Regions from separate parts of the Deinococcus radiotolerans genome, predicted to be linked through region 1. Evidence: riboswitches for the same ligand, from Rfam matches in the RefSeq annotation. Region 1 holds a riboswitch; the other holds the start of a gene.
What was found. Region 1 has a riboswitch for S-adenosylmethionine ahead of IEY63_RS07670 (hypothetical protein). Riboswitches for the same ligand answer to the same signal wherever they lie in the genome.
Positions count from the first base shown of each region.

Region 1 (14,328 bases):
GAAGGTCGTGTCGAGCAGCAGGTTCACGGCGCGGAACGTGCCGGTCAGGATGCCGAACGTAAAGCCCAGCCCGCCGCCGATCAGGATGCCCAGCCCGGCGCGCTGCAGGCTGATCAGGAAGTGGCGGCCCAGTTCGCCGCTGCGCGCCAGGTCCCACGCGGCGCTCACAACGGCGCTGGGGGCCGGGAGGACGCGCGGGTTGAGCCAGCCGGTGCTGGCGGCCAGCTGCCAGCCCAGCACGATCAGCAGCGGCACCAGCCAGCGCACCCACTCGCCCTGCCAGATCTGCCCGGCGCGGCGGCCCGGGCGGGGCGCGGCTGGGACCGCCGCCTGGGCCCTGGAGCGTGCGCCGACCGTCACTTGAGCCCCAGGGTGGGCAGCGCGGCGCGGAACGCCGGGAGGGTCACGTACGTCTGCGGGCCGAAGGGCACGTCGCGCGGCAGGACGCCCGCCTCACGGAACGCGACCGAGAGGGCCTGGAGGGGTTTCAGGTCCGACGCGCGGAAGGGCCGGATGTTGAAGGGCACGCTCTTGGGCACGGTGACGGCCAGCACGCTCCTGGGAATGCCCAGCTCGTCACTGAACTGGCTGATGACGGTCTGGCGGTTCACGTTCGCCCAGTTCGCGGCGCTTTCCAGTTCGGCCAGCAGGACCTGCAGGGCGCGTTTCTTCTCGGGGTTCTGGAGGACGCTGCCCGGCACGAGGTGGTAACTGTCGCCGCGCCCGAGGCCCGCGTGGTCGCGCAGGACGCGCCCGCCGCTGCCCTGCAGGGCGGTGGTCAGGAACGGGTCCCAGATGGCCCAGGCGTCAATGCTGCCGTTCTCGAAGGCGGGGCGCGCGTCGGGGGGCAGCAGCGGCACGACCGTCACGTCCTTGAAGGTCAGGCCCGCGCTGCGCAGCACGCCGTACAGGAACGCGTGGGCGCTGCTGCCGCGGGCCACACCGATGCGTTTACCCTTCAGGTCGCTGACCTTCTGAAGGCCTGAGTTCCTGGGGACGATCACGGCCTCGGTGGTGTCGTTGTGGTTGACGGTCACGCCCACATATTTCAGGTTGGCGCCACCCGCCAGGGCGAACACGCCCGGGGCGTTGCCGACACTGCCGAAGTCCACCGCGCCGGCGTTGGCCGCTTCCAGCAGGGGAGGTCCGGCGGTGAACAGCACCCAGCGAAAGTCGATGCCCTGCGCGGCGTACTTGTCCAGCGTGCCGCGCGCCTTGAGGATGTTCGGCAGGCCACCCTTCTGGTAGCCGATGGTGAAGGTCACCGCCTGCGCGGCCGGCAGGGTGCCCAGGGCGAGAGCGGCGAGGGTCAGGGTGGCAGCAGAACGCAGTCGGGTGGTCATGGGGCTCTCCGGGGGTTGGGAGTGGAGGGGGCGGGGATGAGGGCCCCCTCCCGTGGATGGGTCTGGGTGGGCTGGGCGGCGCTCAGATGCTGCGGAAGCGGCCCAGTTCGGCGGGCGCGGCGTCGGTCAGGACGGGCTCGCTGGCGCGCAGGGCGGGCGCGTGGGTGCTGGGGCCATGCACGCTGGGCGTGCTGGTGTGCGTCAGAGGCTGCCCGTCGCGGGGCGTGAAGACGGGACTGGTGCGGCCCAGCGCGGGGAACAGAAGTTCGGCCACGCGGTACGCCTCTTCCAGGTGCGGGTAGCCGCTGAGGATGAAGGTCTCGACCCCGAGTGCTTGGTACTCGCGCAGCGCGGCGGCGACGTTCTCGGGGCTGCCGACGAAGGCGGTGCCGGCGCCGCCGCGCACGAGGCCCACGCCCGCCCAGAGGTTCTTCCCGACGCGCAGGCTGTCGCGCGTGCCGCCGTTGAGTTCACTCTGGCGGCGCTGCCCCTCGGAGGCGCTCTGGAGGAAGGCCTGGTGGGCCTGCGCGATCTGCTCGTCGCTGACGCCCTCGATCAGGCGCTCGGCGGCGGCCCAGGCTTCGTCCTCGGTGGGGCGCACGATGATGTGGGCGCGCAGGCCGAAGCGGACCTGGCGGCCGTGCCGGGCGGCCTCGGCGCGCACCTGCTCGAATTTCTGGGCCAGCTGTTCGGGCCGCTCGCCCCAGCTGAGGTACACGTCCACGTGCTCCCCGGCGACCTCCAGGGCGGGCTGGCTGCTGCCCCCGAAGTAGATGGGCGGGTAGGGGCGCTGCACGCTGGGCAGCAACGCGCGGGCGCCTTCCAGCTGCACGTGCTCGCCGCGTACGCTCACGGTCTCCCCGCGCAGCAGGGCGCGGAACGCGCCGAGCCACTCGCCGGTCAGAGCGTAGCGCTGCGCCTGGGTGAGGTTCAGGCCCTCGAAGTCGAAGTTGCCGCTGCCGGAGACGATGTTCAGGTTCACGCGGCCGCCGCTAATCCGGTCGAGCGAGGCAGTGAGGCGCGCGGCCAGCACGGGTGAGAGCAGCCCGGGGCGCAGCGCCACCAGGAAGCGCAGCTGCCGGGTGAGGCTCGACAGGGCGCTGGCGACCACCAGGGTGTCCTCGTTGGTGCCGCCGGTGGGGAGCAGCGCGCCGTCGAAGCCCAGCACGTCGGCAGCCTGCGCGACCTGCGAGAGGTAACTGAAGTGCGCCGGGCGGCTGGGCTGGCCCAGCTGGCGGCCGTCCCCGCCGGAAGGAATGAACCAGTACAGCGAGGGGGGGCTGGGGAGGGTGTGGGCGGGCAGGTCGGCGTGCGTCATGGGGGCTCCTGGGGGTGGGGGCGGTGACCTGACCCGGTCAGGGGGTCAGTCACGGGGGGCGGGGTCAGGTCAGGCGGCGGTGGCGCTCAGGGCGGGGTGGGCGGCGCGCTGCACCTGGGTGCGCCCGGTGAGGTACAGGGCGGCCAGGGGCGCGCGGCCGTACACGCGTTCGAAGATCAGGACGTTCCATTCGAGCGTGCCGTGCGGTGAGGTGACGAGCAGGGTGTCGAGCGTGCCGGGTTTCCAGCGCACGTGCAGGGTTTCGGTCATGGCCGGGGGCTCCTGTGACAGTGGTGGGGGTTATGGCCGTGTGGGCCGCGGAGCCGGGCGCCCCTGGCGGCAGGGGGCCGGGCGGCGATCGGCCCGGCTGGGGCGCGCTGCTGGGGACGGTCGGGTGGGCCTGCGCGGCGGGGGCCGCGCCTCAGGTCTGGCGACATCGCGTCATGGGTTGTCCTTCAGGGGAGCGCGTGGGCGCTCGCCGCTATCGTTCCCGGTTCGGGCAGGCGTGAAGCACCGTGGGGCGTGAAGTCAGGTCAACAACAGTGGGCGCGGCCCTGGGGGCGGCGGTGGGCTGGTTGTGATTTGACCTGGTTCATGTGGCTCCTGGTTGCTGCGGCGTCGTCGGGCCTGTTCCCTCGGCCGCTCTGGATAGTGACCCTGGTGTGGGGTGAGGGCACCTTAAAACAGATTACAAATCATGTCAACTATTCGTGACCTGTCGGATGGTGACCCTCTCTCCCCTGCGCAGACGACTCATCCAGTCCTGGGCTTCCATCCGGTCCAGCCGCACCGCAGCGTGTCCCCTGCACCCCCACTCAGACCCCCACCTGAATCCAGACCAGTTGACAAAATGAGTCATCTGGTCTGCTATCCTGACCAGGATGAAGCGAGCCCTCCCCCTCCTCACCCTGACCCTGATCGCCAGCGCTAGCGCGCAGCAGGCGAAAGAACTGCGCCTGGGCGTCTTCCCCAACGTCACCCACGCCGCCGGACTGGTCGGCGTGCAGCGCGGCCTGATCCAGCAGAACCTCCCGGGCGGCGTGAAACTGGTCGTCAAGGAATTCGCCAACGGCAGCCAGATCAACGAGGCCTTCGCCGCTGGCGCCATTGACGCCGCGTACGTCGGCCCCGGCCCCGCCATGAACGCCTTCATGCGCGGCGTGCCCATCCAGGTGTACGCCGGCGCCGCGAACGCCGGCGCGGTGCTGGTCGCCCGCAAGGACAGCGGCGTGCGCATCGTGAAGAACCTCAGCGGCAAGAAAGTCGCCGTGCCCACGCGCGGCAGCACGCAGGATATCAGCCTGCGCCACCTGCTGCACGAGAACGGCCTGAAAGCCACCGACGAGGGCGGCACCGTCACCATCGTGCCCATCGACCCGGCCAACATGCCCGCCGCGTTTGCGGCCAAACAGGTGGACGCCGCGCTGGTGCAGGAACCCTGGGGCGCCGTCATGGAAACGCAGGGCGCCAAACTCGTCGTGAACGAGAAGGGCATCTGGGCGGGCGGGAACTACACCACCACCGTACTGACCGTGAACACCAAGTACGCCGCCGCCAACCCCGACGCGGTCAGGGGCCTGCTGAAAGGCCACCTCGCGGCCATCACGTACATCAAGGGCAGCAACGCGGGCGCGCAGAAATCCATTGCCGAGCAGATCTACACCTTCACCGGCAAGAAACCCAACGCCGCTGAGCTGTTCAAGGCCCTGGCCCGCACGCGCGTCACGTGGGACATCAACCTGAACACCCTGGCCGAGTACGCGCAGCTGAACAAGGAAGCGGGGTTCGCGCGTGACGTGCCCGACCTGAACAAGTTCGTGAACCTCGACCTGATCCGCAGTCTCGCGAAGTAAGCGACCTCCGAACGCCGGGCCCCTGTCACGCAGCGGCCCGGCGTTCGCCCTTTCTGCGGTGGGTGCACTACACTGGGACGCTATGACGGGGCCAAAGAAAGGTTCACGGGGCCGAGCCCCTAAACGAAACACCGCGCAGGGCCGGGGCGGCGCCACGCGCGAGACGACCCGCCCGGCGCGCGAACGCACCGAGGGGAGTCGGGACTCGCGCGGCGGTGAGGGCCGTCCCGTGCGCACCGAGCTGAGCGGCACCAGCGGGCCGCGCCGCGGCCCCTCGAAAGCAGGCGGCACCCAGAGCGGCGCGAAATTCGGCGGGGGCAGGAGCGGCGGCGCCGGGAACAGCGGCGCGCGCGGCGGCACGAACCCCGCCCGCCGCAAACCCGGCGAGGCCACCCAGGGCAGCGGTGAAGGCCGCACCTCGGAGGGCCGCGCGGGCGGTCGCCCCGGGAGCGGGCCGCGCCGCGCCGCGCCGCCCAAGGTGAAGAAGGCCCTGCCGGAACTCAAGCGCGTGCAGCTGGACGCGCCCGCCCCGGACACGGTCTTCAAGGACCGGGACGGCGAGAAGATGACCTTCCCGGACAGCAACCTCAAGCGCGTGGCGGCGAAGATCCTGACGGAGAAGAACAAGGCGTGGCGCTACCGGCCGTTCTCATTCCCGCTGTTCACGGACCGCGGCGGCGAGCAGACGTTCCACTTCGACTTCTACATCTACGACTACGAGGACAGCGTGATCCGCCTGATTCTGGTCGTGCCGTTCGAGTCGCGTGAAGTGTGGGACCGGGTGGGACGGTTCAAGCGGCAGTACCCGATGTACACCTACGAGCTGTGGACGCCGGAGAAACTGCACCGCCTGAGTGGCCCGCGCGGGCGCCTGGACTTCTGACCGCGGCGGCCTTCAGGGCCTGCTGACGCGACTTTCATCTGAGGGGCTCCCGGCGTGCGTCCGGGAGCCTTTCCGCTGCGGAATGAGCGTGTGGCACGCCAGTTCCCGGACGTGAGCTGCATGAGAGGCGTCTTGGCCTTCGCTTGGGTTTGTGCCCGCCGCCGTGGTCTGCGCGGGGGCGTCTGGTACCGTTTCCACGTTCCGGGAGGGCGCCCAGCGCCTGCCCCGCCACGAAAGGAGAGCGCAGCCTGATGACCACCACACCCATCCTCCGCCCCGGCCGACCCTACCCCTTGGGAGCCACCTGGGACGGTCAAGGCACCAACTTCGCCCTGTACTCCGAGAACGCCACCGGCATCGAACTGTGCCTGTTCGACGAGCAGGGCCAGGAAACCCGCGTGCCGCTGCGCGAACAGACCGCTTTCGTGTGGCACGCCTACCTACCCAGCGTGCAGCCGGGACAGCGCTACGGCTACCGCGTGCACGGCGAGTACGCCCCCGAACGCGGCCTGCGCTTCAACCCGAATGTGGTGCTGCTCGACCCCTACGCCAAGGCGCTGGACGGCACCGAACGCTTCGATGAGGGCGTGTTCGGCTACGTGCCCGGCGGGGACGACAGCGTCATGCAGGACAAGGAGCAGCGCGGCGCGCCCCTGGGCATCGTCGTGGACCCCAGCTTCGACTGGGGTGACAGCCGCAAACCTGACGTGCCCTTCCACCAGTCCGTGATCTACGAGGCGCACGTCAAGGGCCTCACCATGACCCACCCCGACGTCCCGGACGAGCTGCGCGGCACGTACGCCGGGATCGCCACTGAACCGATCCTCTTCTACCTGCGCGAACTGGGCATCACGAGTATCGAACTGATGCCCGTGCACCAGCACGTAGACGATCCCTTCCTGCTCGACAAGGGGCTCACGAACTACTGGGGCTACAGCACCCTGTCGTTCTTCGCGCCGGACGTCCGCTACAGCGCCGAGGCCCGCAAGGGCAACCCCGCCGGGGCCGTGGATGAGTTCAAGCAGATGGTCAAGGCGCTGCACGCCAGCGGCATCGAGGTCATCCTGGACGTGGTGTACAACCACACCGCGGAGGGCAACCACATGGGCCCCACCATGTCCTTCAAGGGCATCGACAACCCCACGTACTACCGCCTCGTCGCCGAGGACCCCCGCTTCTACTTCGACTACACCGGCACCGGCAACAGCCTGAACGTCCGCCACCCGCAGACCCTGCAACTGATCATGGACAGCCTGCGCTACTGGGTGACCGACATGCACGTCGACGGCTTCCGCTTCGACCTGGCCAGCACGCTGGCACGCGGCCTGCACGAGGTGGATCAGCTGTCCGGCTTCTTCACGATCATTCACCAGGACCCGATCATCGGGCAGGTCAAGCTGATCGCCGAGCCCTGGGACGTCGGCGAGGGCGGCTATCAGGTCGGGAACTTCCCCGTGAACTGGGCCGAGTGGAACGGCATCTACCGCGACGACATGCGCGCCTTCTGGAAGGGCGACGGCGGACTGGCCTCCGAGATCGGCTACCGCCTGACCGGCAGCAGCGACCTGTACCAGAACGACGGGCGCAAACCCTACGCGAGCATCAACTTCGTCACCGCCCACGACGGCTTCACGCTGCGCGACACCGTCACGTACGAGGGCAAGCACAACGACGCCAACCAGGAAGGCAACAACGACGGCCACAACCACAACATCACCTGGAACTGCGGCGCGGAAGGCGAGACGGACGACCCCGCCATCAACGCCCTGAGGCGGCAGCAGCAGCGCAACTTCCTGGCCACCCTGCTCCTGGGTCAGGGCACGCCGATGCTGCTGGGCGGCGACGAGATCGGCCGCACCCAGGGCGGCAACAACAACGCCTACTGTCAGGACAACGAGATCAGCTGGTACGACTGGGCGAACCTCGACGAGGACCTTCTGGCCTTCACGAAGAAGGTCATCGCGCTGCGCAAATCCCACCCATCCCTGCACCGCCGCAAGTTCTTCGGTGGCCGCACCATCCGCGGTGAGGACGTGCGCGACATCGTATGGCTGCGCTTCGACGGCGCCGAGATGAGCGACGAGGACTGGAACAACCCCCAGACGCAGAGCATGGGTATCTTCCTGGACGGCAACGGCCTGGACGACGTGGATGGGCGCGGCGAGCCGCTGCTGGACGACCACCTGCTGCTGCTGCTGAACGCCTCGCACGTGGACCTGCCCTTCCGCCTGCCGGACCTGGCTGGGTGCGGCACGTGGGAGCTGCAACTCGACACCACCGACGACCACGCCACCGGCGCCGTAAAGGCCGGCGAGGAGACCAACCTCGCGGCGCGCAGCGTCAAGCTGTACCGCTGCCCCCGCCAGTAACGCAGAACAGAGGAGAGGCGGCCCCAGTGTGCGGGCCGCCTCTCCTCTGTTCCTGCTCCCTCCTACTGACTGCCCACTCCCCTCCTCAGGTCTCGTAGCTGCGGGCCACGCTGGTCAGGACGCTGCGGTACTCGCCGGGCGTGATCAGGCCCATGGCCATGGCGTGACTCGCGGCGTTCAGGCTGTCCGCGGCCAGCACGAGGTCCACGCCCGCCTTGCGGACCTCCGCGCGGAGTTTCAGGACCCCCTCGTCGCGGTGCGCCTCGGTCACGTCGCGGATGTACACGGCCAGCACGCGGCCCGGGTGGCGGTGCACGACCTCGGCGTAGATTTCCGGGTCCTTCTCGCCGCTGTCACCGACCAGCACGAACTTCAGGTCCGGGAAGCGCTGGAAGATCTGCTCGATCACGCCGTGCTTGTACCCGCCGTGCCCGCCCATCAGGTCCATGCCCCAGTTGCGCAGGAACAGCGGGCCCAGCGGAATGCGGCGGTAATCCAGGAACTGCCACAGCAGATCGAAGAAATTCCAGGGGCTGCTGGACACGTAGAAGATCGGGTTGCGGGCCTCGCCGTCGCGGGTCAGGGCGCGGTACAGGGCACCCACACCCGGGAAGGGCAGGCGGGTGCGGGCGTTGCCGGTCAGGACGGTGCTGAGCATGCGCGGCACGCTGGTCACGTCCGACTGGATGACCGTGTCGTCCAGGTCGCTGATCACGCCGAAGCGGGCGTCCGCGACGACCTGCACGCGCGCGCTGGCCTGCACCTCGCGCCCGTCGAGTTGCAGCGGCACCTGATGCCACCCGCCGGGCAGCGGGCTGGGCGGCGTGAACGCCAGCGTGAAGTACCCGTCACTGTCACTGACCGCCGCGGCCCGCTGGCCATTCAGGACGCCGCTGACGGTCACGCCGCCCACCTCGCGGGAGAACAGGCGCCGCAGGACGTTCTGCGCGTTGCGCAGCCGGGGGTCCGTGCGCCGGGCGGGCGCGACCGTGCGGGGCAGCAGCACGCGGCCCATCAGTTCTACGCGGCCCGGCGTGCCCCAGCCCACGTACGGCTGGAGCAGCAGCTTGCCCCGCGCGCGGCGGGGCTGTACGTACCCGCTGAAGGCGCGGTCGGCCGCCAGTGCGCTCCGCTCCAGTACGGGCAGCAGGGCCTTGAAGACAGTCTTGAGCACCTGACCAGTGTAAGCGGACCCCCGGGCCCCGGGGCGAGGGGGTCCTTTCCGATTCGCTGACGTTCCCGCCTAGAACAGCACCTGCCCGCCGGTTGCGCCGAAGGTGCCGCCGCTGCTGTAACTGCTCTCCTGCGACGCCAGGAACACGTAAAGCGGGGCGAGTTCCGCCGGTTGCCCCGGGCGGCCCAGCGGGGTGGACGCCCCGAACTCCTGCACCTTCTCCTGCGGCTGCCCGCCGCTGGGTTGCAGCGGCGTCCAGAAGGGGCCGGGCGCGACGGCGTTCACGCGGATGCCGCGCGGCCCGAGCTGCTGCGCGAGCGCCTGCGTGAACGCCACGATGGCCGCCTTCGTGCTGGCGTAGTCCAGCAGGTTCGGACTGGGCCGGTACGCCTGGATGCTGCTGGTGTTGATGATGCTTGCCCCGGGCCCCAGGTGCTGAACTGCCTCCTGCGTGATCCAGAACATGGCGTACACGTTCGTGCGGAACGTCTGGTCGAACTGTTCGGTGGTGATGTCCTCGATGCTCTCCTGGCTGACCTGCTTCCCGGCGTTGTTCACCAGGATATCCAGCCCGCCCAGTTCCTGCACGGCGCGCTTCACGAGGTCCCGGCAGAACGCCTCGTCCTTCAGGTCCCCGGGGATGGCTACGGCGCGCTGGCCCGCCGCCTCGATCAGCGCCACGACCTCCTGGGCGTCCTGTTCCTCGTCGGGCAGGTAGTTCAGGGCCACGTCCGCGCCCTCGCGGGCAAAGGCGATGGCCGCGGCGCGCCCGATCCCAGAATCGGCACCTGTGATCAGGGCCCGGCGGCCCTTCAGGCGACCGAACCCCACGTAGCTCTCCTCACCGTGGTCCGGGCGGGGCTGCATGGCGCCCACCAATCCCGGGGCCTCCTGCGGCTGGCGCGGGAAGGGCGGCGCGGGGTACTGCGCGCGGGGGTCCTGCTTGCCGAACTGGTTGGCGCTGGGCGAGATCGGCCCGGACTGCCGTGGCTGCTGGTCGCTGGACTTCTGGTCGCTCATGCCCTCCAGCGTCCCCCACGCGCCTCAGCGCGGCGTGACAGGGACGTGAAGGGCACTTGCGGTGTGAACCAGCGCCTCGCTCTGGGCGCGGGTCAGGACGGGACCATCACCGGTTCGTACGGCCACGCGACATCCCCGACCGGGTCGCCGGGCGCGGCGCCGTCCCAGTCATACGCGTAGACCTCGCGGGGGCGCAGCGTGCAGGTGCCGTGGGCCGCCGCGGCCGCGCAGGTGGCGTCGTACGCGACCAGGATCGCCGGGAACTCGAACTGTTCGCGGGTCAGGGCCAGGAAGGCCTCGTGATGGGCGGGCTCGACGCGCAGGGTCACGTCTCCGCCGGGCGTCAGTGGGCCGCGGTACGGCACGCAGATCTCGATGGGGCCGTCGCTGTCGGCGTTCACGTCGCCGTGGTAGATGACGAACGGGGCGCCGCCGAACATCCCACCCTGCGCGTTCACGAGGTCGATCAGGGCCTGCATGCCGCTCTGGATGGCGCCCGGGAGGTCTGCGACGAACACGTGGCGGGTAAGGGCGGCGACGGACTGCTCAGGCTGGAAGCGGGTCTGGACGGGGGGCAGGGTCATGGGGGTCTCTCCTTGCAGGCGGGCGATGAGGTACAGGGTCAGGTCGCGCCGCTCGCGGTGCAGGCGGTCCAGCCGGGCGAGGTGGGCGCGCAGCGCGGCAGGCCGATCGGGGGCGGGGGCGCCCAGCAGGGCCTGAATGTCGGTCAGGGGCAGGTCGGCGCGGCGCAGCAGGCCGATCAGGCGCGCGTCCTCCAGCTGCGCCGGGTCGTAGCGGCGGTACCCGCTCCCGGCGTCCACCTGCGCGGGGCGCAGCAGGCCCAGGTCGTCGTACAGGCGCAGCGCCTTGGGGCTCAGGCGGGCCGCCTGGGCGAACGCGCCGATGGTCATCAGGGGGGTGGGGGTCATGGGCGGGCGTACCTCCGGAGGTACCCACAGCCTGAGGCCTGCCCCTGGGGCAAGGTCAAGAGGTGCCCCGGACGACACGCCGCCCTGACGGCCGCGCGCTAGCGTGGCGGGGATGACGCCTCTCCTGCTGGGCCACCGGGGCACGCCTGCCCTGCACCGCGAGAACACCCTGATGGGCTTCCAGGCCGCGCTGGACGCCGGACTGGACGGCGTGGAACTGGACGTCCGCCGCCTGGGCGACGGCACCCTGGTGGTGCACCACGACGTGCAGCTGGAGGACGGGCGGACGCTGCCCACGCTGCGCGCCGCGGAGTTGCCGGCCTTCATTCCGACGCTGGACGCGGCGCTGGCCTGGGCGGCAGACACCGGGGCGTTCGTGAACGTGGAACTCAAGCACGAGGCGGCCCGGCCGGACGACCGGGTGGGCCGCACGCTGGACGCCATCCGCGCGCACGGCGTCTCGCGGCGCGTGATCGTCAGTTCGTTCATGCCGACCCTGCTGCACGCGGCGCGAGACGCGGCGCCCGACATTGAGCGTGGCCTGCTGACGCACAAACCTTACCCGCCGCTGCTGGTGCGCGCCGTGATGGCCTGGACGGGCAGCGCCGCCCTACACCCGCACCACGCTCTGATCGACGGGGCCCTGATGGGTGGCGCGCGGCGCCACGGCTGGCAGGTGAACGCCTGGACCGTGAACGACCCCGCCGAGGTCACGCGCCTGAGCGCCCTGGGCGTGCACGCCCTGATCGGCGATCACCCGGCCGCGCTGCTCACCGCCCGCTGACCGGGGCCACCGCCGCCCGCACCCCGTCGGTCAGCGTTCGGCGCGGGTCTGCGCGGCGTCCAGCGCGGCCTTCGCGCTGAGTTTGCCGGTGGTGGCCTGGGTGATGGCGTCCTCGATCAGCGCGGTCCACGCGGCGTACTCGGGCGTGGTAGGGCGGGGCACGGCCCGCGCGATTTGGGCGTGCGCCGTGCGGATCTGCGGGTTCTTCGCGTACCAGTCTTCCAGCAGCGGCGCGGCCGCGCGGCGCGGGGGGACGTACGCGGTGGTCTTCACCCAGTCGGCCAGCCGCGCGGGCTGCATCAGGTACTGCCAGAAGGCCAGGGCGCCGGCCTGCTCGGCGCTGGGGGTGCCTTTCGGGATGGCCAGGGTCGCGCCGCCCAGCGGTACCGTGCAGGCGCCGTCCTTCTCGCAGGGGAAGGAAGCGATGCCCAGGTTGAAGAACGGCAGTTTGCGCGCGTCGGTCCAGTTCGCGACACTGGCGAGCACGAACACGTTCTGCCCGCGGGCGAAGTCGAACGCGGCGCGCGTGGCCTCGTTCAGGGTGCGGGGCTGCGCCTGCGCGGCGGCACTCATGCGGGCCAGTTGCGTCAGGGCCTCCACGGCGTCCGGGCTGTCCAGGCGGGGCCTGTCGCCGCTGGTCAGGGCGCCACCGCGCGAGAGGACGTTCGCCTCGAAGGTCCAGGCGTCCGCGGTGGCCAGCAGGGGGCGCCGGCCCCCGGTGGCGAGCGCGCGGCTGACCGCTTCCAGCTGCGTCCAGGTGCCCGGGGTGCTCAGGCCTGCCTTCTTCAGCGTGCCCGCGTTGTACATCAGGACGGGCACACTGACGTTCCAGGGCAGGCCGTACGTGCGGGCGCCCAGCTGACCGGTCTTCCACACGGCGGGGTAGATGTCGTCCCGCAGAGCGCCCGGCAGGTCGTCCACGCGGGCACTCAGTTCGGTGAGCTGCCCGGCCTGCGCCAGGGCGGGGAACTGCGTGAATTCCAGCTGCGCCAGCGCGGGCGCTGAGCCGCTTTTCAGGGCGGCCTGCAGTTTGGGCAGCAGCTCTCGGTAGTTGCCCTGGTTGACGGGCACGATCTCGTAGGTGCTCTGGCTGGCGTTGAAGTCGCGGGCGTAGGCCTGCACGGTGCCCTGCACGCCGCCCATGGCGTGCCAGAACTCCACGCGGACGGGGGCTGCCTGAACGGTCGAGGCAGCGGCGAGCAGCAGGGTCAGGGGCAGGGCGCGCATCACGGTTCAGGATAGCGGCCGGGCCTGACGGGATTCTTCAGGCCCGGCTGGCGCGGGCGACTCAGGGCAGCACGGGGTACAGGTCGACGCGGCTGCCGGGGCGCACGTCGGCACGCGCGGCAATGCCGACGACGGCAACGCCGCCGCTGCGGTCATTCAGGCGCGTGATCAGCGGGACCAGCTCGCCGACGTCCAGGCCCTGCACGTACTCGCTGGGCACGCCGCGGGACGTGAGGTCCAGCGTGGCGTCCTGCACGAGTTCCCCGATCTGGTCCTGCATCCGGCGCAGGTCGCCCAGCGTGACGGTCGCGCGGCGGATGACCTGATCGGCGCGGTACAGCACGGCGTTGGGGCGCGCGTCGCAGCTGAGGTCCACCGGGAAGCCCACCGCGGCGTTCTGCGCGGCGCGGCACTGCACGAAGGTGCTGACGTTCAGGCCGCGCAGTTTGGTTTCCAGGGCGCTGCGGGCCGCGGGGTTCAGGCGCGCCGGGGGGGTGCCTCTGGCGCCGCGGGTGGCGGCGCTGCGGGCGACATCCAGGAAGAACTGGTCGAGGTTGCGCACGCCGGGCACCACGGCGGCGTACACCAGATCGTTTTTCGGGTAGGCGAGGTCGGTGTTACGGGTGGCGCTGAGTTCAGCGCGGCTGCTGGAGTACTCGTCCTGTAGGCGCCCCAGCGTGGCGCGCAGGGCGTCGTTGCTGGCGCGCAGCTGCTGCTGCTGCGTCTGGAGGGCGTTCAGGTCGTCGCGGACCCGGTCACGGTCGCGGGCGGCCTGGTCGCGGGCGCTGGTCAGCGCAGCGCGTTCACTGGTCAGGCGGTCGCGTTCGGTGCGCAGCTGATCGCGGGCCTGCTGCGCGGCGCGCTGCTGCGTCTGCGCGGCCGTCAGGGCCTGCTGCGCCGAGCGGAGGTTCTGCTGCGCGCCGCGCAGGGCGGCGTCCGCCTGCGCGCGCGAGGCGGTCAGCGCGCCGATCTGATCGCGGGCCTGCTGCGCCTGTCCCTGCGCCTGCCGGACCTGTGCCTGCGCCTGCTGCGCCTGGGCCAGCGCGGCCTGCGTGCGCGTCTGGGCAGCTTCAGCGGCCTGCTGGGCGGCGCGGGCGCGGTCCTGGGCGGTGCGGGTTTCCTGTTCGGACAGGGCGATGCGCGCGCCGAGGTCCACGACCTGCGCGTCGAGGTTCTGCGCGCGCGCCTGACTGGCTTTCAGGGACGCTTCCGCCGTCTGGAGTTTCGCGCGGGTCTGCGCGGCGCGCGTTTCCAGGGCCTGCTGCGCCGCGGTCAGTTCCTGCACGCGCGTTTCCAGGGTGCGGGCCTGCGCCTGCACGCGCGTCTGCGCCGCCTGCGCGTCACTCAGGGCGGTCTGCGCGGCCTTCAGGGCGGTCTGCGCGGCGGTCTGCTGCTCGCGCAGGCGCGCGGCCTCCTGCTGAGCACGGT
Region 1 is NZ_BMPE01000002.1:352,036-366,363, reverse strand. Features, by position in the region: gene IEY63_RS07685 (ABC transporter permease subunit) at 1-360, opposite strand, end outside; gene IEY63_RS07680 (aliphatic sulfonate ABC transporter substrate-binding protein) at 357-1,343, opposite strand; gene IEY63_RS07675 (LLM class flavin-dependent oxidoreductase) at 1,426-2,661, opposite strand; gene IEY63_RS07670 (hypothetical protein) at 2,731-2,931, opposite strand; SAM riboswitch class I at 3,140-3,316, opposite strand; gene IEY63_RS07665 (ABC transporter substrate-binding protein) at 3,543-4,514, shown strand; gene IEY63_RS07660 (hypothetical protein) at 4,597-5,397, shown strand; gene glgX (glycogen debranching protein GlgX) at 5,649-7,766, shown strand; gene IEY63_RS07650 (App1 family protein phosphatidate phosphatase) at 7,852-8,940, opposite strand; gene IEY63_RS07645 (SDR family oxidoreductase) at 9,010-9,960, opposite strand; gene IEY63_RS07640 (MerR family transcriptional regulator) at 10,053-10,889, opposite strand; gene IEY63_RS07635 (glycerophosphodiester phosphodiesterase) at 11,002-11,673, shown strand; gene IEY63_RS07630 (ABC transporter substrate-binding protein) at 11,704-12,900, opposite strand; gene IEY63_RS07625 (DUF3084 domain-containing protein) at 12,962-14,328, opposite strand, start outside.

Region 2 (14,328 bases), on a different contig from region 1:
ACATCGTCCAGAACTTGCTGCTGGTCACGCCGGGCAGTGAGCTCGTGTCGGGCGTCACGTGCGGATCGCTGTCCACCCAGTCGAACGAACCGTTGTACACGAGGTTCCCGTCGGGCAGCGCGGCCCGGGCCGGTTTGGGCGTCCAGGGGTAGGTCATGTCGGGGCGCGGCCCGGCGCTGCCGGTCTCGTTCTGCATGCCGTACACGCGGACGTAATCGACCAGCATCTGCGCCTGGGCCGGGGTCGTCGCGTCCGGGTTGCCGTCGAAGTTGCCGCCCACGGCGAGGTTCAGCAGCAGGTAGAAGGGCCGGTCGAAGGGCGCGGGCCAGGCGTTCAGGTCCGCATCGCTGCTGGGTGGGTTGTTCTTCGCGCTCCACCACTGGCTGCGCTCACTGGTGAGCTGCCCGTCAATGAACCACTGGATCTTGCCGGGCGTCCACTCCAGGGCGTAGGTGTGCCACTGGTCCATCGTGCCGCCGTTCGGGTAGTTCACCGCCTGACTGGCGTACACGTTGTTGGGCCACACGCCGCCGTAGTGGATGGTGTGCGCCAGTTCGGTGGGTTTGCTGCCCCAGCCCTCGGCAATGTCGATCTCGCCGTTCGCCGCCCAGCTGGCGTAGGGGCTGGGTTCCTCGGGCAGCATCCAGATGGCGGGCCACAGGCCGCGGCCCCTGGGGAACTTGGCGCGGATCTCGAAGCGGCCGTATGTGCGGCTGAACTTCCCGGCGGTGCGGACGCGGCCGGATGTCCAGTCGAAGGTGCCCGTGGTGGTCCCGGCCGGGCCGGTGAAGGTCTCCTTCCTGGCGGTGATGACGAGGTTGCCGCCCTGCACCGTGACGTTGCTGGGCCGGTCGGTGTAGTACTCGAGTTCGTTGTTGCCCCATCCGGCGATGTAATCAGGTCCGGCGATGAAGCCGTTGCCCGTCTGGTGGCTCCACTTGCTGGGGTCGAGGCTGGAGCCGCTGAATTCGTCCTGCCACACGGGGCTGGTGGTGCTGGCGTTGGTGAGGTTGCACGCGCCGAGCAGCAGGGTCAGGGGAAGCAGGAGGGGCATGGCGAAGCGGGGCATGGGAACTCCTTGGCGCACGCAGGCGCAGGGACAGGGCGCGCCGCGCCCGGTGGGGCGTGACGGGAGGGGAGACCCCGGCTGGGTGGGGTCGGCGGACCTTGGGTTAGCCGGAGCGTAAGACAAGCTGAAAGCGCTGTCAAGGATGAGATGGTCACTCAATTTGTGCTGGTGGCGCCCCTATTGGACGGACCGGCCGATCGGACAGTTGACTCTCCCTCAGGGTGTCAGATCACGTTGCCAGGGGGTGCAACCGATCAGAAGGCCCTGCTGCACGGCATGGTGGTGGTCTCTACAGTTGCTGATAGGGTGCGACGCTCGGCAAGCCATGAATTCATTTCACGCCGCGTCATTCTGAATACGTTTTCTTAAAAAACCAAAAGGCAGTCAGGGTTCCCGTGAAGGGAACTTCACCCCGGCTTACGGAACCCCGCCGCCAGCCAGTCCATGCTGAACCCCATGCCCCGCCAGGAACGCACCTTCGGAGGCGGACGCCCGCCCAGCCAGCGCCCCAGCAAAACCTGCGCCCAGTGCGGCCTCCCCTTCATGTGGCGCAAGAAATGGGAGCGCGACTGGGAGACCGTCAAATACTGCTCGGACCGCTGCCGCGCCGCCGCCAAACGGGCCCGCGAGTGAGGACGCCCGCCTACGGCCTCGTGTGCCTGACCACCGGACCCGAGATCCGCTTCCGCACCATTACCCTCACCCGCTACCGCGCCCTGACCCCAGACCAGCGCGCCGAGAAACTCCTCGAACTCTACGCGGACAACGTCGCTCGCGTGCGCCGCGCCGCCGACTACTGCGCCGCGCGCGGCATCCGCCTCTACCGGCTCAGCTCCAGCCTCTTTCCCATGCTCGACCTTGAAGGCGACGACACCGGCGCGCTGGTCCTCACGCACCTCGCCCCGCAACTGCGTGAGGCCGGGCACGCCTTCCAGGACCACGGCATCCGCGTGCTGATGCACCCCGAACAGTTCATCGTGCTGAACAGCGACTCCCCTGACGTACGCGCCCGCAGCCTGAACGCCATCCTGAGCCACGCGCAGGTCATGGACGCCCTGCACCTACAGCGCAGCACCTGGAACCTCCTTCTCCTGCACGGCGGCAAGGGCGGCCGCGCCCAGGAACTCCAAGCCATCATCCCCGACCTGCCCGACAGCGTCCGCCTGCGCCTGGGCCTGGAAAACGACGAGCGCGCCTACAGCCCCCGCGACCTGCTGCCCGTCTGCGAGGCCACCGGCACCCCACTGATCTTCGACGCGCACCACCACGTCGTGCACGACCGCCTGCCCGACCAGGAGGACCCCAGCGTGCGCCAGTGGGTCCTCGCCGCCCGCCGTACCTGGACCCCCCCGGAGTGGCAGGTCGTTCACCTCAGCAACGGCCTGGACGGCCCGCAGGACCGCCGCCACAGCTGGCTGATCGACCAGGTGCCCAGCGCCTACCACGACGTCCCGTGGATCGAAGTGGAAGCCAAGGGTAAGGAAGAAGCCCTGGCCGGCCTGGGCGCCTGCACGCCTACACTGACCGGGTGACCCTGCACCCCATTCCCCTGCGCGTGGTCGTCATGGGTGTGTCCGGCAGCGGCAAGAGCACCCTCGGCCGCGCGCTGGGCGCCGCGCTGCACGCCCCATTCCTGGACGGCGATGACTACCACACCCCCGCAGCCCGCGCCCGCATGCACGCCGGACACGGCCTGACCGACGAGGAGCGCGCGCCCTGGCTGCGGACCCTGCGCGCCCAGCTTGATGAGCATAGCCGCGTCGTGCTGGCCTGCTCCGCCCTGAAGCGCACCTACCGCGACACGCTCCGCGCACCCGGCACGCACTTCCTGTACCTGAATGTCCCTGAGCCCCTCCTGCGTGAACGCCTCGTGCACCGCGCCGGGCACTACGCGGGCGCGGACCTGCTGCCCTCCCAGCTGGCCACGCTGGAGCCCCCGCAGGCCGATGAGCACGACCTCCACATCCTCTCGGTCACGCCCGGCGACACCCCCGAACAGCTCCTAGCACACGCCCTTACCGCACTCAAGGTCACCTGAGGCAGCGCCGCCTGACCCCGCGACCTACGCTGCGGACATGCCGCGACTCCTGAGGTTCCTCCCCTCCCTGCTGCTCGCCCCCGCCAGCGCCGCCGGCATCATCGGCAGCAGCGTCACCACCACCCAGATTCAGCAGTCGGCCTTCTGCCAGCAGTACAGCTGCGGCGAACCGTTCGTGCGGGGTCGCGACTGGCAGTACCCGTTCACCCGATACCAGGGACTGACGGTCACGCGCGAATCCGGCGAACCGGGCAGCCGCGTCGTCAGCGTGCAACTGTGGGTCCGGAACGACGGCCTGAACGCCGCCTCTGACCGGCAGGCCTTCCAGCAGATGCAGAAACTCGCTCTGGGCTACGTGCCGTACACCGGCCCGGTCGAACCCTGCTACGCCGCCATGAGCACCCGCACCCTGGTCAGAGCTCCGGACGAACGCGCTTCGGACGTCAACTGCGAACTCTGGGACAGCACCACCGATTTCACGGTCAGGGCTGACCCGGCCTACCTGACCCGCACCGCGCCCGCCCCCATGACGATCAGCAGCGGACCCACCAAGCTGAACACCTGGGCCTTCACCACCTGCGTGGGCTCGGGCGGCACGAACAGCTACCTGACCATGGGCGAGGCCGCGCGCTGCACTCTGCGCGTCACCACCAAGGGCGAGCAGAGCGCGGTCGTGAAAGCTGAGCTTCAGTACGAGATTGAATACGTGCAGGGCGGACAGTACGTCAAGAAGCTCCTGCCGGACAAGGAAGTGTGGCTGCCCGGACGCACACCCGGCCCGCTCGCCCCGCGCCTGAGTCAGCAGGGCCGCGTGATCGACCTGAACGTCAGCCTCGCCGTGAAGAAGGTCCCGGGCCGCACCGTGACCAGCGTGAACACCATTGCGCGCCTGACCTTCGCGAACGGCGCCGTGAAAACCGCGTACGAGCCCCTGCTCGTCCGGTAGGTCCCCACGCTGCCCACGCCCCGCACGCGCTACCCTGCGGGGCGTGAATGTTGTTGTGTTCGACCTGGAAACCACGGGCCTCTCGCCGGAACGAGACGGCATCGTCGAGATCGGCGCGGTGCGCATCGTGGACGGTCAGGTGGACGAAACGCAGCGCTACGAGACGCTGGTGCGCCCCACCACCGCGGGCGGCGACGCGATGCTGATCCCCTGGCGCGCTGAGCAGGTCCACGGCATCAGCAACGCGATGGTCCGCGCCGCGCCCACCATCCAGGAAGTCCTGCCCGAATTCCTGGAGTTCGTGAACGGCTGGCCGGTCGTGGCGCACAACATCGGCTTCGACGCCGGATTCATGCGCGCCAACGCTGCCCGCAGCGGCCTGAACTGGAACCCGCAGGCGGAGTACTGCACTGTGCAACTCTCCCGCCGCGCCTTCCCGAAAGAACGCGCGCACAACCTGACCGTGCTGGCCGAGCGGCTGGGCCTGAATTTCGCGCCCGGCGGCCGGCACCGCTCCTTCGGGGACGTGCAGGTCACCGCGCAGGCCTACCTGCGCCTGATGGAACTGCTCCGGCAGAAGCAGACCTGAACAGCCGCAACAGTGCAGATCCCGGCCGCATGGACCGGGTTCTGGTACGCGAAACTTTACTTCGACAGGCGCAGTTTGCGCTGGTAAGCAGTTTCCTCGGGGAATACCACGACGCCCGTCTGGGCCTTGAAGGTGGGGCTGAAGCGCATCTTCGCGCCGGGCGTGACGCTCAGGCCGTCCAGGCCATTGAGATTCTCGTACCACTTGTACGCGGTGACAGGCACGCCCGCGGCCTTTGCGGCGTTCAGCACGCTGCGGTAGCCGTCATGGGCCAGCTGCGCGGCACCCAGGTAGTCCAGAGCGTCGTACTTGGCCTTGGCCTGCCCGAACTTGCTGTCGGCGCTCTGCGCGGCGCTGCTGACGCTGCCCGCCTTCTGCGCGTGGCGCACGAGTTCTAGAACGGCGTTGGTGTTGTTCAGGTACGCGGCTGTCAGGTACCGGTACTGGCTGTCCAGGTTAAACTGTCCAAACTCGCGGGAGAGGTCGTTGTAGGCCATGATCGTGGCGCTCTCATCTCCAGTGTTCACGAAGTGGAAGTCGCCGCTAGGACCGTAGGAGATATTCTGTTCGCTGTCGTATCCGTCGTGCGGATGACTCAGGCTGAGGTGGTGTCCGGTTTCGTGCACGGTGGTGTCTGTGAAACCGTAGCCCGGGACGTCAGCGTCACCGATCAGGTCAGGAGTTAGGAAGGAGTACACAAAACTCTGGGTGCCGGTCTCGCCGTCATCATAGGCGACGCCGAGCAGGCCACCTTGGCTGTTGGCGTTGTCATTGAACGCGTAGATGGGCAGCTGGTATGTTCCGGCAGGGGTGGTCTTGTACTCTGCACGCAGTTCCTTGACGCCGAACTGGAAGAGCTGCTCACCACTGAAGTCCGCGTAGTCCGGCGAGCAGATGTCCTCGGCCTCGACAGGGAAGAAGCATTTGTAGACGTCGGCCAAGTTGCCGTCCAGGGCCGTCTGCTTGACGGTTTGGGTGAAGGCGGTGAAGGGTTGCAGAACCTTCACACGGTCCTGGAGGAGCGCGGGCTTCAGCAGTTTGGTTGGATCGGCGGCTCCGTCCCCCTGCTCCACATGAACATCTAGGTTGATCTTCTCGGGCATGTCGGGCGGCGTGAGGGCCGCGCGGTAGATCGGGCTGGGCGTGAACAGCAGGTTGATTGCGGTGTAGCGGGCGACCAACGCGAGGTCTGGGCTGACTTTGCGACCGTAGCCAATGTTCGCCTTGCGAGTGCCGTATTCCCAGATGGGGGGCATGCGGTAGTCGGGGGTACCGTCACCGTCTACGTCAGGATTCGTGACGTCGATAGCGTCCGTCCAGGGGTCGGGGTTGGCCGACAGGTCATAGAACCACACGCGCTGCGCGGGGGCATTCTGGCGGGCGCTGCCGCCCCAGGCGATCAGGCGCCGCGAGGAGTAGGTACCGAACGGCGCGCCAGTATCAGTGTCCTTGGCATCAAGTCGGGCATAACTGTGGAATTTGAAGTCTGGCCGGTCATACCAGTTCACGAAGTAAATCGTGTACTCGCCGGGTTTCACGCCGACACGCGACACGTTGTCCGCCAGCCAGTTCTCGGTTCGTAGCGCGTCAACGACGATGTTGTTGTTAGCGTCTATGGCGCGCGTGATGTTGCCGGCTGGGACGGTGCAGGTCGGGGCACCCTGACAGTTGAAGAACTTCTCGCGGCTGGTCAGGGGCGCCTTCTGGCTGACGCCCTCGGTCTGTACGAACTTGAAGAAGTCATCCTCGAAGCTCTGGTTGGCGAACACGTAGTTGTAATCGAAGTCGAAGGAGGTGCCGGTCTTCTCGGTGCGGCCGTACGCGCTGGGAATGCGGTTCACGGCGTCGTATGTGGCCGGCAGGATCTGGTTGAAGTCGTCCGTGCTGACCTGGCGTGCGGTGGCCACCTGACCGGGAAGGGTCTGGCGGTACCCGACGAACACAATGTTCACCTTGAGCTTGGTGTTGATGGTGTCCTGCGTGCCGGGCTTCAGGGTCTGCAGGCGGCCGAATTCGGTCTGCGTGCCCGGGGTGGGCGTGGGGGTGATGTTGGGTTTGGTGCAGCCGGCGAGGAGAGCCGCGCCCAGCAGCGCAGTGGCAACAAGCTTCGTGTTCATGAAACTCCTGAGGGTGCGAGGTGAAAGGGCGATCTGCGCAGGATCAAGGGAAACAGAGTCATGCCCGTCCCGTTCTGGGAGTGACACATCAATCTGGGATGACTTCCACATCTTAGCCCTTATCCCCTGATTGGGTGTGCAGATAAGCCCGTGCCCGGGTCTGGACAGCTGCCTTGACCCTGCTTGCCAGTGCGCGCTACCCTTCGAGGCAGCTCCCGCGTGGAGTGACCCACTTCAGAGCGCCCGAGAGACCTGGCTCGTTGACGGCGCGGCAACCGGACCTCATCACGTCACGGTGCCAAGGCCAGCCCCGCAGGCGGGTCGACGATGACCGCCGCCGGGGAGCAAGAGGGAAGGTCACGCGGTGATATGTCAGCGCCCCTTCTCGAGTCCATCCGAGCAGGGGCGCTTTCTTTTGCGCGCCCCACCGACGCACCCCACTGAGGAGGCGCAGTCATGGCGCACAAATTCGAGACGTTGCAGGTTCACGCGGGGCAGAAGCCCGATCCCACCACGGGCGCGCAGCAGACGCCCATCTACCCCACGAACAGTTACGTGTTCCAGTCGCCGGAGCACGCGGCGGATCTGTTCGGTCTGCGGCAGTTCGGGAACATCTACAGCCGCATCATGAATCCCACGAACGCCGTGTTTGAGGAGCGCGTGGCGGCGCTGGAGGGCGGCGTAGGGGCGCTGGCGGTCGCCAGTGGGCACGCCGCGCAGTTCCTGGCGATCACGAACGTCGCGCAGGCGGGGGACAACATCGTGTCCAGCCCGAACCTGTACGGCGGGACCGTGAACCAGTTCCGCGTGACCCTAAAACGCCTGGGTATCGAGGTGCGCTTCACCAGCCGCGACGAGCGGCCCGAGGAGTTCGCTGCACTGATCGATGACCGCACCCGCGCCCTGTACCTGGAAACCATCGGAAACCCGGCGCTGAACATCCCGGACTTCGAGGCGATCGCGGCCGCCGCGCACGCGCAGGGCGTCGCGGTGATCGTGGACAACACCTTCGGCGCCGGCGGGTACTACTGCCAGCCCCTCAGGCACGGCGCGGACGTGGTGCTGCACTCGGCGAGCAAGTGGATCGGCGGGCACGGCAACGGGATCGGCGGCGTGATCGTGGACGGCGGCACCTTCGACTGGGGGAACGGCCGCTACCCGCTGATGACCGAACCCAGCCCCAGCTACCACGGCCTGAACTTCTGGGAGACCTTCGGCGCGGGCAACGCGCTGGGATTGCCAAACGTGGCCTTCATCATCCGCGCGCGCACCGAGGGCCTGCGTGACCTGGGCCCCACGCTGGCGCCGCAGCAGGCATGGCAGTTCCTGCAGGGCCTGGAAACCCTGAGCCTGCGCGCCGAGCGGCACGCGCACAATGCGCTCGCGCTGGCCTCCTGGCTGGCGTCGCATCCGGACGTGGCCCGCGTCACCTACCCCGGGCTGAGCAACCATCCGCACTACGACCGCGCGCAGCATTACCTGCCGCGCGGTGGGGGCGCCGTGCTGACCTTCGAACTGCGCGGCGGGAGCGCGGCGGGCGAGGCGTTCATCCGCTCGGTCGCGCTGGCGCAGCACGTGGCGAACGTGGGGGACACCCGCACGCTGGTCATCCACCCGGTCAGCACCACGCACAGCCAGCTGGAGGAGGCCGCGCAGCGCGCCGCCGGGGTCACGCCGGGACTAGTGCGCGTGTCGGTAGGCATCGAGCACATCGACGACATCCGCGAGGATTTCGCGCAGGCCCTGGCTGCCGCGCTGGTTGAAGCAGGCGACACCGTCGGAGAGGACGCGTGACCGCCCTGACGCACCCCGCCCCCACCCCCTTCCTGCTGACCGCGCCGGACGACACGCCCGAACGATGTCAGGTGCCGGAGCGCCCCCGCCTGCGGGTCGCGCGGCTGTTCCGCACCCAGCCGCTGCTGCTCGACTGCGGCGTGCCCGTCAGTGACGTGCGCCTCGCTTACCACACCTATGGGACGCCGCAGGACACCGCCACGCTGGTCCTGCACGCCCTGACCGGCACGAGCGCCGTGCACGAGTGGTGGCCGGACTTTCTGGGTGACGGGAAACCCCTGGACCCCACCCGGGACTACGTGATCTGCGCGAACGTTCTGGGCGGCTGCGCGGGCAGCAGCGGCCCCGCCGACCTGCCCCCCCTGGGTGGCCAGGACGCCCCGCTGACCCTGCGCGACCTGGCCCGCGCGGGCCGCGCCCTGCTGGAGCAGCTGGGCGTGAAGCGTGTGCGGATCGTGGGCGGCAGCATGGGCGGCATGCTCGCGTACGCGTGGCTGCTCGAATGCCCGGACCTCATCGAGAAGGCTGTGATCATCGGCGCCCCGGCCCGCCACTCCCCGTGGGCCATCGGCCTGAACACCGCCGCCCGCAGCGCCATCCGCGCCGCGCCCGGCGGAGAGGGGCTGAAGGTCGCGCGGCAGATCGCCATGCTCTCCTACCGCAGCCCCGAGAGTTTCGCCGCCACCCAGGCCGGGCAGCGCGCCCCGGGCGTCCCCGCCATCACGTCGTACCTGCACCACCAGGGCGAGAAGCTTCAGGCGCGCTTCTGCGAACGCACGTACGTCGCCCTGACGGGCGCGATGGACGCCTTCCAGCCCAGTGACGCGGAACTGCGGACCATCCGCACGCCCGTCCTGGCCGTCGGGATCAGCAGTGACCAGCTGTACCCGGCCGCCGAGGTGCAGGCCAGCGCGGCGCTCCTCCCCCACGCGCAGTACGTAGAGCTGAACAGCATCCACGGGCACGACGCGTTCCTGATGGACGCGGGCGACCTGCCGGAGCAGGTCAGCGGGTTCCTGACCGCCTGACCCTCACCTCAATCCACAGCAGGAAGCCGCGCCGCGTCCGGGAATTACCCTCAGACGGGCGATTCCGGCGTGACTACACTCGCCGTAAGGCCTCGTGCGGTTCCGGCGGCAGCGTCACGAGGATCGCGTCACCGGGCGTCACCTCGCCTCCCTCCAGCACGACGCCCATCACCCCGGCTAGGAACACCGGGGCGCCCGCGTCGTCCGTGCCGATCAGGCGGCGCATGAGGCCCGACTGGAACGCGTCGATCTGCGCGCAGGGGTTGCGCAGGCCGGTCACCTCGACCGCCGCGCCGGACGGGAAGGTCAGCCGCGTGCCGCGCGGCAGGGCCAGCAGGTCCAGTCCGCGCGTGGTGATGTTCTCCCCGAGGTCGGCCGGTTGCACCCGGAAGCCGTCCGCCGCAACCTGATCGAACAGTTCGGCGTGAATCAGGTGCACCTGCCGCAGGTTCGGCTGCGTGGGGTCCGCACACACGCGCGAGCGGTGTTGCACCGTCACGCCCGCGTGCGCGTCGCCCTGCACACCCAGCCCCGTCAGCAGCGTGATTCCCGGCTGCGGCGTCTTGCTGAAGCGGTGCGTGCCGTCCCGCGCGACGGCGATGACCTCAGGCTGCTGGATCGTCATGCGCCGAGCGTACCCTGCGCTTTACAGCAGCCGCTCGGGCTCGTTCAACAGCGCCCGGATCGGCGCGAAAGACCGGCGGTGCACCTCACTGACGCCCAGGTCGCGCAGCGCCGCGCGGTGGGCGGGCGCGCCGTACCCCTTGTGCCCCGCGAAACCGTAGCCGGGATGCTGCGCGTCGAGGTCCAGCATCAGCCGGTCGCGTTCCGTTTTCGCCAGCAGGCTCGCGGCGGCCACCGAGTAACTCAGCGCATCCGCCCGGGGTGGGGCCGTCAGGGGCAGGTCCGTGCGCAGCTTCAGGTAGTCCGTGACCAGCGCCTGCGGGGCCGGGTCCAGTCGCGCCAAGGCTCGCTGAGCCGCTGCGTGCGTCGCGCCCAGGATGTTCAGGCGGTCAATCTCGTCCGGCCAGGCGTGCTCCACCGCCCAGCTCACCGCGACCTCGCGCACCTGCGCCGCGAACGCCTCACGCTGCGCGGCGCTCAACTGCTTGCTGTCCCGGAACGCGTGCTCCGCCGCCGTGCCTGGCAGGATCACGGCCGCAACCGTCACCGGACCCGCCCACGCGCCGCGCCCGGCTTCGTCCACGCCCGCCACGCGGAAGTACCCGCGCCGCCAGTGCTCGCGTTCATAGGACCAGTCGGGGGTGACGGAGGGTCGGGTCATCGCGCGCCCACCATAACGCACGCGCCGCCCGGGGAGCCCAGCGGCGGCGCGGTGCGGGTGGGCCGGCTCAGTCGGCGGCCAGGTCGGCCGTGTGCCGTTCGGGGACGCCGTCACGGACGCTGGGGTGAATGCCGAAGTCCTGCGCGATCAGGCGGGCGGTCATCTTTGCGCTCATCATGACGCTGGGTGTCCCGCCGCCGGGCTGCGCGCCCGCGCCGACCATGTAGAGGTTCCGGACGTCCTCGCTGCGGTTGTGCGGGCGGAAGTACGCGCTCTGCACCAGGATTGGCTCGGGTCCGAAGGCGTTCCCGAGGTAGCTGTCGAGCGTTCCCTCGAAGTAGTCGGGCGTGATGAACTCACTGTGGGTCAGCCGCTCGCGCAGGTTCGGAATGAACCCGCGTTCCTCCAGAAAGTCGAACACGCGCTCCACCAGTTTCGGGCCTTCCACGTTCCAGTCGAGGCCGCTGGCATTGTGCGGCACGGGCACTAGGGTGTACGCAGCGTGATGCCCCTCGGGGGCCAGGGTGGGGTCGGTCAGGGTGGGGACGTGCAGGTACTGGCTGAAGTCGCGGCCCAGCACCTTCTTCCCGAAGATCTCCGTGAGCAGCTCCTCGTAGCGCGGCCCCAGGATGATGTTGTGGTGGCGCAGGTTCAGCGCCGGGCCCTCCTTGCGGAACCCGAAGTAGATCACCAGCAGGCTCATGCTCTGGCGGGCGGCCTTCACGCGCACGTCGCTGTTCACGAGGCGCGCGGCGGCCGGCACGCGCTTGATGTACGTGTTCGCCCAGTCGCCGTTGCTGACTACGATGTCCGCGTGCAGCTCCTCACCGCTCTCCAAACGCAGGCCGCGCGCCACGCGCTTCCCGCCGGGGCGGCGGACCGGGCGGCCCCGGTCGTCGGTCACGAGGATCTCCTGCACGCCGGCGTTCAGGCGCAGCGTGCCGCCCAGCTCCTCGAACTTGCGCACGAAGGCGTCCACGAGCGCGCCGGTGCCGCCCATCGCGTAGTGAATGCCCCAGGTCTTCTCCACGAAGTGAATCATCGCGTAGATCGCCGGGACACTCAGGGGATTCCCGCCGACCAGCAGCGTCTCGAACGAGAACACCTGCCGCATCTTGGGATTCTGGAAATACTTGCTGGTGAACGAGAACAGCGTCCGGACCGCGTCCAGGCGCATCAGGTCCGGCACGACCCGCAGCATGGTCGGCATGTCCCCGAAGTGCGTGTACCCCAGTTCCAGGAAGCCGCGCTCGAAGATCGCCTGCGCGTCCGCGTGGAAACGCTCGTAACCCGCAAGGTCCTCCGGGGCGAGGTCCGCGATCTGGCGCCGGGTGCTCTGGGGATCGCCGTCGTAGTCGAAGAAGGTGCCGTCATCGAAGTAGATGCGGTAGAACGGCAGGATCGGCACGAGCTTCACGTAGTCGCGGGTGCGTTCGCCGCCGCTCTCGCCCTCACGCACGCGGGCGTCCGGGGCGAGGACCTGCGCGGGGTAATCGGCCTCGCCCAGCATTCCTTTATCGCGTTCCAGGGCGAACAGTTCCTCGATGAAGTGCGGCACGGTGATCACGGTGGGGCCCATATCGAACACGTAGCCGTCCGGGGTGCGTTTCTGGTACGCGCGCCCGCCCGGCTGGTCCAGGCGCTCGACGATGGTCGTGTCGAAACCCAGCGACTGCAGGCGGATACCCAGGGACAGGCCCCCGATTCCGGCCCCGACGATCAGGGCTGTCTTGCGGCGGGCGGCAGAGGGCAGGGGAGTGGAGTCAGGCGTCATTCGTGGCAACCTCCCGCCGCCCCAGTGCTGCGGGCGGCGCGGTATGGGGGCATGGGTTCAGGAGAGGGGCGCGGGCGCAGTGCGCAGTTCCCACCAGGCCTGCGGCAGCATCAGCAGTTTACGGGGGCCGCTCACGTGCGCGCGGCGGCCAAAATTGTCGAAGTCGTTCCGGGCAAGGTCGTCCAGGATCCCCTCGTACGCGCGGGCGGCGGTCGCCACGGCCAGCCGGGCGCTGCCGTGCAGGCAGGGGATCCCCTGGCGGCCCTCGGCGTACCACTCGCGGGCCAGGGCGCTCAGGTGGCGCATCAGCGCGCGGTACTCGGGCGTCACCACGCCGCGCTCGATATCGGCGCGGCTCACGTGGAATTCGGCCAGCAGCTCCGAGGGCAGGTACACCCGGCCGCGCGTGAGATCCTCGCCGACGTCCCGCAGGATGTTCGTGAGCTGCATCGCCTGTCCCAGCATCAGCGCGGCGTGCAGGGTGCGCTCGCCGCCGCTGTAGCCGCTGACGGGCGCAATCATGAATCCCACCACGCCCGCCACGCGGCGGCAGTACAGGATCAGGTCGGCCATGCTGTGGTACTCGTGTCCGCGCAGGTCCATGCGCAGTCCCTCGTGCAGTTCGGCAAACGCGGAGAGCGGGATGGGGTACTCCCGGGCCGCCCAGGCGAGTGCCAGGTCGATCGGGTGGTCACCGGGGCGGCCCGCGAACGCGCCCTGCACGCGCGTCCACCACAGGTCCAGACCCAGCTGCGCGGCGTGGCCGTCCAGTTCGTCCACGGTGTCGTCGCCGTCGCGGCAGGCGGCGTACACGGCCCACACGGCGCGGCGCTGCGCGGTGGGGAAGAAGCGCGACCCCAGGTAGAAGGTCTTGCTGTGCTCCCGCGTCACGTCCTGACAGTGCGCCACGGCCCGGTCGAGTCCGGGGGGGGATGCGGAGGTGAAGGTCAGGTCAGTCACGTTGGGTTCCTTTGCAGGGAGTGTAAACGGGCGCCGGGAGGGAAACGTCACGGATTGTTACAGAGTGACGTTTCCCTCTGCCACGCGCCGCTCGAACCGGTCAAACTGCGCCGCGCCCACCCCCAGGCCGTCCACGCGCACGCAACCGGGCAGCTGCCGCGCCACCCACGCCGGATCGGGGAAGGTCAGGCCGCCCAGCGCCGGGCGGGCCAGCAGCGCCTGGACGGGTCCGGCGGTGCGGCGCAGGTACATCAGCCACAGCTGCCCGCCGGGCCGCAGCAGACGCTCCAGCTCGGAGAGCAGCCGCGCCGGGTCGTGCGTCTCGTTCAGGGTGGCGCCCACCGTGACGCCGTCAAAACTGGCGTCCGGCAGGCCGCTGGCCTCCACGTTCAGGTTCACCCACGTGATCGCCGCACTGGGCTCCCGCCGCGCCGCAACCGCCAGCATCGCCGGACTCAGGTCGGCGGCCGTCACCTGCGCGCCCGCCCGGGCCAGGACACCCGCGTAGAAACCTGCGCTGGTGCCCACGTCCAGCCAGCGCTGCCCCGGCTGGGGGCGGCACAGCGTGCGGAACAGGGTCGCCTCGCGCTCCAGGGTGAAGCCCGGGGCGCCCAGCAGGCGCAGGGAACGCGCCCGCCACCACGCGTACCCCCACGCCGTCACGGGCGACAGGTTGCTGCGCTGCGCGGCACTCAGGGCCGGCGTGGGATGTGCGTCCGGATTCAGGT
Region 2 is NZ_BMPE01000001.1:895,178-909,505, reverse strand. Features, by position in the region: gene IEY63_RS04455 (family 16 glycosylhydrolase) at 1-1,069, opposite strand, end outside; gene IEY63_RS04450 (DUF2256 domain-containing protein) at 1,526-1,702, shown strand; gene uvsE (UV DNA damage repair endonuclease UvsE) at 1,699-2,601, shown strand; gene IEY63_RS04440 (gluconokinase) at 2,598-3,107, shown strand; gene IEY63_RS04435 (hypothetical protein) at 3,145-4,053, shown strand; gene IEY63_RS04430 (3'-5' exonuclease) at 4,097-4,642, shown strand; gene IEY63_RS04425 (zinc metalloprotease) at 4,699-6,759, opposite strand; SAM riboswitch class I at 6,987-7,081, shown strand; gene IEY63_RS04420 (O-acetylhomoserine aminocarboxypropyltransferase/cysteine synthase family protein) at 7,216-8,553, shown strand; gene IEY63_RS04415 (homoserine O-acetyltransferase family protein) at 8,550-9,581, shown strand; gene IEY63_RS04410 (MOSC domain-containing protein) at 9,655-10,206, opposite strand; gene rnhB (ribonuclease HII) at 10,228-10,866, opposite strand; gene crtI (phytoene desaturase family protein) at 10,934-12,640, opposite strand; gene IEY63_RS04395 (phytoene/squalene synthase family protein) at 12,698-13,591, opposite strand; gene IEY63_RS04390 (class I SAM-dependent methyltransferase) at 13,658-14,328, opposite strand, start outside.
Region 2: it holds a riboswitch for S-adenosylmethionine, as region 1 does, so the genes downstream of both, IEY63_RS04420 (O-acetylhomoserine aminocarboxypropyltransferase/cysteine synthase family protein) here and IEY63_RS07670 (hypothetical protein) in region 1, are expected to answer to the same signal.